Regions from separate parts of the Zoogloea sp. GDB6 genome, predicted to be linked through region 1. Evidence: predicted binding sites of a transcription regulator. Region 1 holds the regulator's gene; the other holds the start of a gene.
What was found. The regulator FNR, encoded in region 1, switches genes on or off when oxygen is low (the NO sensors DNR and NnrR bind a similar motif). The targets are predictions, from matches to a motif close to TTGANCTAGNTCAA.
Positions count from the first base shown of each region.

Region 2: the regulator FNR is predicted to act here: its motif matches at 2,962-2,975, upstream of AC1PQG_RS07410 (DUF2249 domain-containing protein).

Region 1 covers NZ_CM161497.1:1,240,558-1,244,758, forward strand. The annotation lists gene AC1PQG_RS05680 (chemotaxis protein) at 1-39, shown strand, start outside; gene AC1PQG_RS05685 (oxygen-binding di-iron domain-containing protein) at 47-787, shown strand; gene AC1PQG_RS05690 (SirB2 family protein) at 860-1,246, shown strand; gene fnr (fumarate/nitrate reduction transcriptional regulator Fnr) at 1,266-2,000, opposite strand; gene hemN (oxygen-independent coproporphyrinogen III oxidase) at 2,119-3,513, shown strand; gene AC1PQG_RS05705 (sulfite exporter TauE/SafE family protein) at 3,626-4,201, shown strand, end outside.
Region 2 covers NZ_CM161497.1:1,635,292-1,639,492, reverse strand. The annotation lists gene thrC (threonine synthase) at 1-160, opposite strand, end outside; gene AC1PQG_RS07420 (hypothetical protein) at 217-1,326, opposite strand; gene AC1PQG_RS07415 (HPP family protein) at 1,427-2,611, shown strand; gene AC1PQG_RS07410 (DUF2249 domain-containing protein) at 2,618-2,884, opposite strand; gene AC1PQG_RS07405 (c-type cytochrome) at 3,130-3,543, opposite strand; gene AC1PQG_RS07400 (alpha/beta fold hydrolase) at 3,684-4,201, opposite strand, start outside.

The DNA.
Region 1 (4,201 bases):
CTCGAAGTTCTCGGCAAGGAACGCCTCGTAAAGGATTAGGAAACCCATGAAACAGGCCCATTGCATCTACCAAGACGAGGAACATCGCTGGCTGGCGATCGCGCGGGATACCACCAAGCCTGGTTACATCATCGATACTAATGAATATGTGGTCGTTCACGGGGAGGAGGCCCTGCTGTGCGATCCGGGTGGGATCGAGATCTTTCCGTCGGTATTCTCCGCGTTGTCGGCGGAGTGCGATCCGACACGCCTGGCGGGTATCTTCGCGTCCCATCAGGATCCGGACATCATTTCCTCGCTGGCCTTGTGGCTGGAGTTCAAGCCCGACCTGAAGTGCTATACGAGTTGGTTGTGGCAGAGTTTTCTGCCCCATTTCGGCGGGCAGGATTCGACCTTCGTGCCGATCCCCGATTCGGGCATGACGATCCGTCTCGATGGTCTTGAGCTGCAGGCGATTCCGGCCCATTACCTGCACTCGTCGGGCAATTTCCATCTGTACGATCCAAAGGCCAAGATCCTGTTCTCGGGCGATGTCGGTGCAGCTCTGTTGCCGGCGGATCATAACGAGCTGTATGTGCAGGACTTCTCCCGCCACATCCGCCATGCGGAAGGTTTTCACAAGCGCTGGATGGGCTCGGACCGGGCCAAGCGCGACTGGTGCGAGCGCGTCTCCCGCCTGGAGATCGACATGCTGGTGCCGCAGCATGGGGCCATTTACCAGGGGGCGGACGTGCAGCGATTCATTAACTGGTTCGCTGCACTGGAAGTGGGCGTGCTGCGCAGCTAAAGTGTCGCGGCCCCGTTCTTGCGGGGCCCGCCGGCAGCCCGGAGCTTTGCCGCGGAACGATGGAGGCGCGGCATGTATCTGGCTCTCAAGCATTTCCACATCACCTGCGTGGTGCTCAGCGGTTGCGGCTTCGCATTGCGGGGCTGGTGGTCGTTCAGCGGCTCGCCGCTATTGCGGGCGCGTCTGACCCGGGTGCTGCCCCATGTCGTCGATTCCTGCCTGCTGGGTAGTGCGCTCGGCCTGGCCTGGATGTCTGCCCAATACCCCTTTGTGCATGCCTGGTTGACGGCCAAGGTGCTGGGCTTGCTCGTCTATATCGGGCTGGGGAGTGTTGCGCTGAAGGCGGCGCGACCGCGTGCGCAACGCGCCGCGGCCTACGTGGGCGCGCTGGCGACGCTGTCGTGGATCGTGTCGGTGGCGGTCAGCAAGGATCCGCTCGGCTGGCTGGCCTGGCTGTGAGGCCGGGTGCCGGCGGTGCTCAGGCGGCGTGGTGGTTGAGCAGGCGCTTCAGGCCCGGCGTGTCGAGAATGCGGATGTGCTTCTGCTGGACGGCGACCAGGCCTTCTTCCTGGAAGCGGGAGAAGGCGCGGGATACCGTCTCGAGCTTGAGGCCCAGGTAGGAGCCGATCTCGTCGCGGGTCATGCGCAGGTGGAATTCCGACGGCGAGAAGCCCCGTGCAGTGAAGCGCTGGGACATGTTCAGCAGAAAGGCCGCCAGCCGCTCTTCTGCGCGCATCGAGCCGAGCAGCATCATCACGCCGTGGTCGCGGACGATCTCGCGGCTCATGATCTTGTGGAACTGGTGCTGCAGGCTCTCTACTTCCCGTGACAGCTCTTCGAGCCGGTTGAAGGGGATTACGCAGACTTCGCTGTCTTCCAATGCGATGGCGTTGCAGGAATGGTGCTCGGTGCTGATGCCGTCTAGGCCCAAGACTTCGCCGGTCATCTGGAAGCCGGTCACCTGGTCGCGGCCGTCCTCAAGGATCACGTCGGTCTTGAACGAGCCGGCGCGGATTGCGTAGATCGCCTCGAAGTTGTCGCCGGAGCGGTAGAGGTGCTGCTGCCGCTTGATCTTGCGGCGGCTGCCGACGAGCTCGTCGAGCTGGTCGATCTCATTGGGGTCGAGGCCGAAGGGAAGACACAATTCCCGCAGGTTGCACTGGGAACACGCGACCTTGATGTCCACGACCGTCACCGGAATCACCGATTTCATCTGCACGCGCAATCACCTGAACTGGATGGTTTTACCAACGTTTGGAGCCCTTTGATCCACGTCAATACTGTTTTGGATCGATTCTGCGATTGTTCAGCGCAACCAACAGAAGTGCACCATGAACACGACACAAAAAGACCTGATATTCGATCCCGAGCTCATTCGCAAGTTTGATGTGAATGGCCCGAGGTATACGTCGTACCCGACCGCTGACCGCTTCGTCGAGGCGTTCAACTCCGATGCCCTGGAGCACTGGCTCGGGAGGCGCACTGTCGGCGGAATCGGCAAACCGCTCTCATTATACTTCCACATCCCCTTCTGCAATACGATCTGCTACTACTGCGCGTGCAACAAGATCATCACCAAGGATCACGGTCGCTCCGCCAAGTATCTGGATTATCTCGAAAAGGAAGTGGACATGCAGGCGGCCAAGCTCGACGGGCCGCGGGAAGTGCTGCAATTGCACCTGGGCGGCGGCACGCCGACCTTCCTGTCCCACGACGAACTGCGCCGCCTGATGGGCATGGTCCGCAAGCACTTCACGCTGGTGCCGGACGGTGAGTATTCCATCGAGGTGGACCCGCGCAAGGTGGACGAAGCCACCGTTGCGTTGCTGGCCGAGCTCGGCTTCAACCGCATGAGCGTCGGCATTCAGGATTTCAATCCGGACGTGCAGAAGGCGGTCAACCGCGTCCAGAGCGAGGAAGAAACCAAGCTGGTGATCGACGCGGCGCGGGCCCATGGCTTCAAGTCGGTCAGCGTGGACCTGATCTACGGCCTGCCCAAGCAGAACGTGATCAGCTTCAACCGCACCCTCGAGCAGATTCTGGCGCTGTCGCCGGATCGCCTGTCGATCTACAACTACGCGCACCTGCCGAGCTTGTTCAAGCCCCAGCGCCGCATCATCGACGCGCAGCTGCCGTCCGGCGAGACCAAGCTGCAGATCCTGCAGCTGGCGATCCGCCGCCTGACCGAGGCGGGCTACGTGTATATCGGCATGGACCACTTCGCCAAGCCGGACGACGAGCTGACCACGGCTCAGCGCCAGGGGCGCCTGCACCGCAACTTCCAGGGTTACTCCACCTACGCGGAGTGCGATCTGCTGGCCTTCGGCGTGTCGGCGATCGGCAAGGTCGGCCCGACCTACGCGCAGAACGTGAAGACCCTCGACGAGTACTACGACATCATCGACACTGGCCGCCTGCCGGTGCTGCGCGGCATCGAGCTGACGCCGGACGACCTGCTGCGGCGGGCGATCATCCAGGCGCTGATGTGCCACTTCGAGCTGTCCATAGAGTCCATCGAGATTGCTCACTTGATCGACTTCAACAAGTATTTCGCCGCAGAACTCGCCGACTTGCGCGAGATGGAGAAGGGCGGCTTGCTGAAGATCGACAAGCAGTGGATCACCGTGCTGCCGGCCGGCCGCATGCTGGTGCGGGCGATTGCGATGGTCTTTGACAAGTACCTGCGCGCCGACCGGGAGCGCACCCGTTACTCGAAGGTGATCTGAACTTCCGGCCGGCTGGCCGCTCCGAGGTGGGCGGGCTAGAATGCCGGGCCAAGTGTTGGAACGCGCCCCGTGTTGCCCACGGGGCGTTTTTGTTTGTCCAGGTTGAATCTCCATGCCCGAAACCGGCTATTTCGCAGTCTTCCTCATCGGCTTGCTCGGCGGCACCCACTGTGTCGGCATGTGCGGCGGCATCGTCAGCGCGCTGACCGTGCAGTTGCCCGGCCAGCGGCGCAGTGACTGGCCCCTGCACCTGGCCTACAACGTCGGGCGGATCAGCAGCTATACGCTGGCCGGTGCGGCGATGGGGGCGATCGGTACGGTCGGGCTGCTGTTCAACAACATCCTGCCGATCCAGCTGGTTCTGTACGTGGCCGCCAACCTGATGCTGGTGGCGCTTGGGCTCTACCTGACCGGTTTCACGCGGGCCTTGTCTGGTGTCGAGCAACTCGGCCACAAGCTGTGGGCGCGCATCCAGCCGCTGACCCGGCGCTTCCTGCCGGCGCGCAGCGTGAGCCAGGCCCTTCCCCTTGGCCTGCTGTGGGGTTTTTTGCCCTGTGGCCTGGTCTATAGCGTGCTGGCGACGGCGCTGGTGACCGGCTCGGCGGAGCGCGGTGCGGGGTTGATGCTGGCTTTCGGCCTTGGCACGCTGCCCAACCTGTTGCTCGCTGGCATGCTGCTCAAGCGGCTG
Region 2 (4,201 bases), 390 kb from region 1:
GCTCGGCGTAGGACAGCTTGCGCCACGCGTCCAGGTCGGCACGGGTCACCTGCGGGTAAGTCTCCGGCAGGTAAAGGCCGCCGTCCGGCGCCAAGCCGCCAAGAAGAATGTCGCAGAAGGATTGGGGAGCAGACTGGCCGCGGGTGGAGATGTAGCGCATGGTTCTCGCCGAGTTGAAAACGAAAACCCCGGAAGATAGCACACCCGCGGGTGCTTTCAGCCCCGCTGCACCAGGGCATGCACGAGGACGCCAGCGAACAGGGCGATCCCCGCCGCCAGCAGCGCCGCCCCCACCGCCACACCGCCCAGCAGCAGGCCACCGCCAGCCAGAAACAACGCGGATCGCAAGCCACCGAAGCGCACCAGCCGCGCCCGCATGGCCGTGCGCCGGGGCGTCAACGGTCCTGGATGACGCCACACCGGCAACAGCTGGGACAGCGCCCCGGTCACCAACGGCAGCAGGAACAACGCGAAGAAACCAACGATGGCTGGACGGGCAAGCATGCCGCCCATGCCGTGCAAGGCGCCGGCACCGATGACCAGCAGCAGGCCGCAAGTCGCCCCGCTCAGCGCCACGGCCGCACCATCACCGAGCAGCCGCGCCAAGCCATAGGTCCGCCACCAGCCATACAGCGTGTGGATCAGTACGCCCCCGATCACCAAGCCCCCCACCACCGCCAGCAACGGGATGAGCCCCGCTGCGGCACTGGCCACGACACCGCCAAGTGCCCATGGCAACTGGCGCCGCAGTCTTACGGCAGCCTGCGGGTCCGGCTGGCCGAGCGCCGTCGGCATCAACACATGCAAGGTCCCGATGGCAGTCAGGCCGATGAAGCCCAAGGTATTGAGATGCAGATGCGCCAGGCGCAGCACGGCATACGCGGCCGGCCACAGCAACCCGACGAGGATCGCCACCAGCGCCGCGGCCAGACAGCCCAGCGCCGCCTTGTACCAAGCCAGCCCCGGGTGCGGGCGCCCCAATGCGGCCCGTCCGCGCCGCCACTGCCAAGCCAGGAAGCCCAGAGCCGCCGCAATGCCGATGCTCGCCGCCAGATGCAGGCTCCAGCCGGGTAGAACGCCGGCCAGCGCAGCCACCACCAGCAAGCCGGCCACTTGCAGCGCCAGCGGCAGGAAATGGACGGGCTTCTCCGCCGCGCCACTGCGCGTCAGCACCGGCACGAAATGCCCCATCGCCGCGAAGATCAGCGGCATCGCCCCCAGCGCAAAGGCCGCGTGGGCGGCTGCGGCCGGCGAGGCACCCGTCACCGCCAGCCCGATGGCCAGCCCGAACGCTGCCACAACGCTCGCCCCCAGATAGATCAGCACTTTTCCCTCCAAACAATCACAGATCAAGGCCCATGCAAGGAATCCTCCCTAGGCTGCATGCCCACCGGCATGCCAGAACAAGAAAACAAGATTTACCCCCATGGAAACCATTCGTCTCGCCCTGCTCCGTTTTTCCCGCCGCTACCTCTTCGCCGACGCCGCCCCTCTCTCCCGCACCGAACGCTGGCGTAGCGCTCTTGCTGCAATAGTTGGCGTTCTGATCTACGAAAGCGCGTTGTTTGTATTACCGGTGTCGGCCGAGGCCAAGCGACAGCTCGCCCCCCTCGGCGCCACATCGGTGATCCTGTTCACCTTACCCCACTCGCCGCTGGCCCAGCCGTGGTCCGTCGCCGGCGGCCTGCTGCTGCCGGCACTGACTGGCCTCGCCTGCGGGCACTGGATCGCCCCCCCCTTCCTCGCCGGTGCGCTGGCGGTGGCCATCTCTGTATGGCTCATGGGTCAGCTGCGCTGCATCCACCCGCCCGGCGGGGCGATGGCGCTGGTGATGGTCGGCGCCGCCTCCCAGGGACTCGACATCCCTACCAGTCTGGCGGCGGTCGGCTGGAACGTGATTGCCATGCTACTGGCCGCTACCACCGTCAACAACCTGATTCCCGGCCGGCGCTATCCGCTGTGCTCACCCGCCGTATCCACACCCAAGGTGCCAGAGCGCAGCCCCGCCGGCATCCGCCAGCCGGACCTGGCCGCAGCACTGGAAGAGATCGATGCCTACCTGGACATCAGCGAGGAAGACCTGACCCAAGTCTTCCAGCGGGCAGCACGCCACGCTTTCCATCGCCATGTATTGCTGACCTGCGGTGATGTGATGGGGCCGGCAACGCAGCGCGTGGACTTCGCCACCGAGTTGAACGAGGCCTGGCGCCTGATGAGCCGCCATGCTCTTTCAGTGCTGCCGGTGGTGGATCGGGCCGAGCGGGTCATCGGCCTGTTGACGTTGAAGGACTTCCTGCACCACGTGGAACCGGACAACGGCCAGCGCATCGGTGACAACGTACGCCGCCTGCTGCGCCCGACACCCGGCCCGCACACCGACAAGCCGGAGGTCGTCGGCCAGCTCATGCTGACGCCCCGTACCGGCCTGCGCACCGCCAGCCTTACCGACGGCATCGCCGTCGCCGCCGACATCCTCGGCCAGCGCGGCCAAGGAGCGCTGCCGGTGGTGGACGAAGCGGGCAAGCTGGCCGGCCTGATCACCCCGACAACGATGACCGCCGTGCTGTTCCAGCACGAGGCCCTCGACTACGTGCGGGGCGACCAGACCTGAACGCGTTCAGCCGAGCTTGGCGAAGTCGATGACGATCGCGCCGGGCTCGCGCTGCTGGTAGGTGATGGACACCGTCTCGCCGTAGCGTTGCTGCAGTTGGCCGAGCAGCGGCAGCGGATCGTGGTCATTGCAGAAGCGCATCGTTTCGCCCGGCACCAGTGCATCCAGCGCGCCGAAGATGGCCGCGTGGCGGAAACGCTTGGCGATGCCGCGGGCGTCGAAGGGGTAGATGGCTTCGGGGGTGGTGTGGTTGCAGACGTGGATGGTTTGCATGCTGGCTCCAAGGTATCGATAAATCCGACTGAATCTGTCGGGTATCGTCAGTGTGCCGTCAGGCACACCGGCTTTCCTTGATCTGCATCGGGTTTGCAAACCCCGCAGCGGAGGCCGACCGCAACATTGAAACCTTCAAGCGCCTACGCACCCAATCGACAGACAAAAAAAACCCGGCCGCAACTTGCCCGGCCGGGCTTTAGCGCGCGGGGGGTGCGCGCCGAGGTCAAAGGAGAATCGAACGCTTACTGGCCCTTGCTGACGATGTAGTCAACAGCGGCCTTCATCTCTTCATCGGACAGGGACGGATTGCCGCCCTTGGCCGGCATTGCACCCTTGTTTCCATTGAAGCCCTCGATGGCGTGCTTGTACAGGACGTCTTTGCCCTGGGCGATGCGCGGGCCCCAGTCGGCCTTGTCGCCCAGTTTGGGCGCGCCGGCCACGCCGGTCTGGTGGCACATCACACAGGTCTTCTTGAACACATCGAGGCCCTTGCCACCATCGGCCGCCGCGTCGGCAACCGGCGCCGGGGCTGCGGCCGGCGCAGCGGCAGCAGCAGGCGCTTCAGCCTTCGGCGCCTCGGACTTGGGGGCTTCGGACTTGCCGCAGGCGGCCAGCAGGGCAACGAGAAGCAGGGGGAGGAGTTTTGTTGTACGCATGAACGGTCTCGGTAATCTGATGGGGATTGGGGGTTCCCAAGAAGCACAGCGGGAACACGACGCGATGCTAGCCCTCCGCCCCTGCCTGTCTCATTGACCCGCATCAATTGGCGCCAGCCAATGCGCGCGTCGGCCATTCTTCAGCCCGGCTCGCCTTCCAGCGCCGCCCGCCACGCCGCCGCCATGCCTGGATGGAAGGGGTCGTGGGCGCAAGCCTCGATCCACACCAGCCGGCTGCCGGCGACGCGGGCGTGGATACGCTCGGCATTGGGCGGCGGGCAGACCACATCGTCGCGACCGTGGATCAGCCAGACCGGCACACCGGACAGTCCCGCGCAGGCCTCCAGGAAGTCCCCTTCATAAAGAAAGCAACCGGACTGCAGGTAATGGGCCTGCAGCCGGTACTTGCCCACCAGGCGGTCGAGTTCCTCCACCGTCGGCGATGGCAGCGGCGCTAACGGATCGTTCACCGCCTGCTCATAAAGCAGCCAGGCCAGCGCCGCGCCCCGGGCGCCCTCGCGCTCATCTCCACCGAGACGCGCCGCCAGTTCGGCCAGCAGATCCGGCGCATCGCCCAGCGCCGCAGACAAGGCCCGCCAGGCCTCCGGCCGCAGCGCAGCCAGCCCGCCAAAGAACCAGCGCACATTGCCGTCGCCCG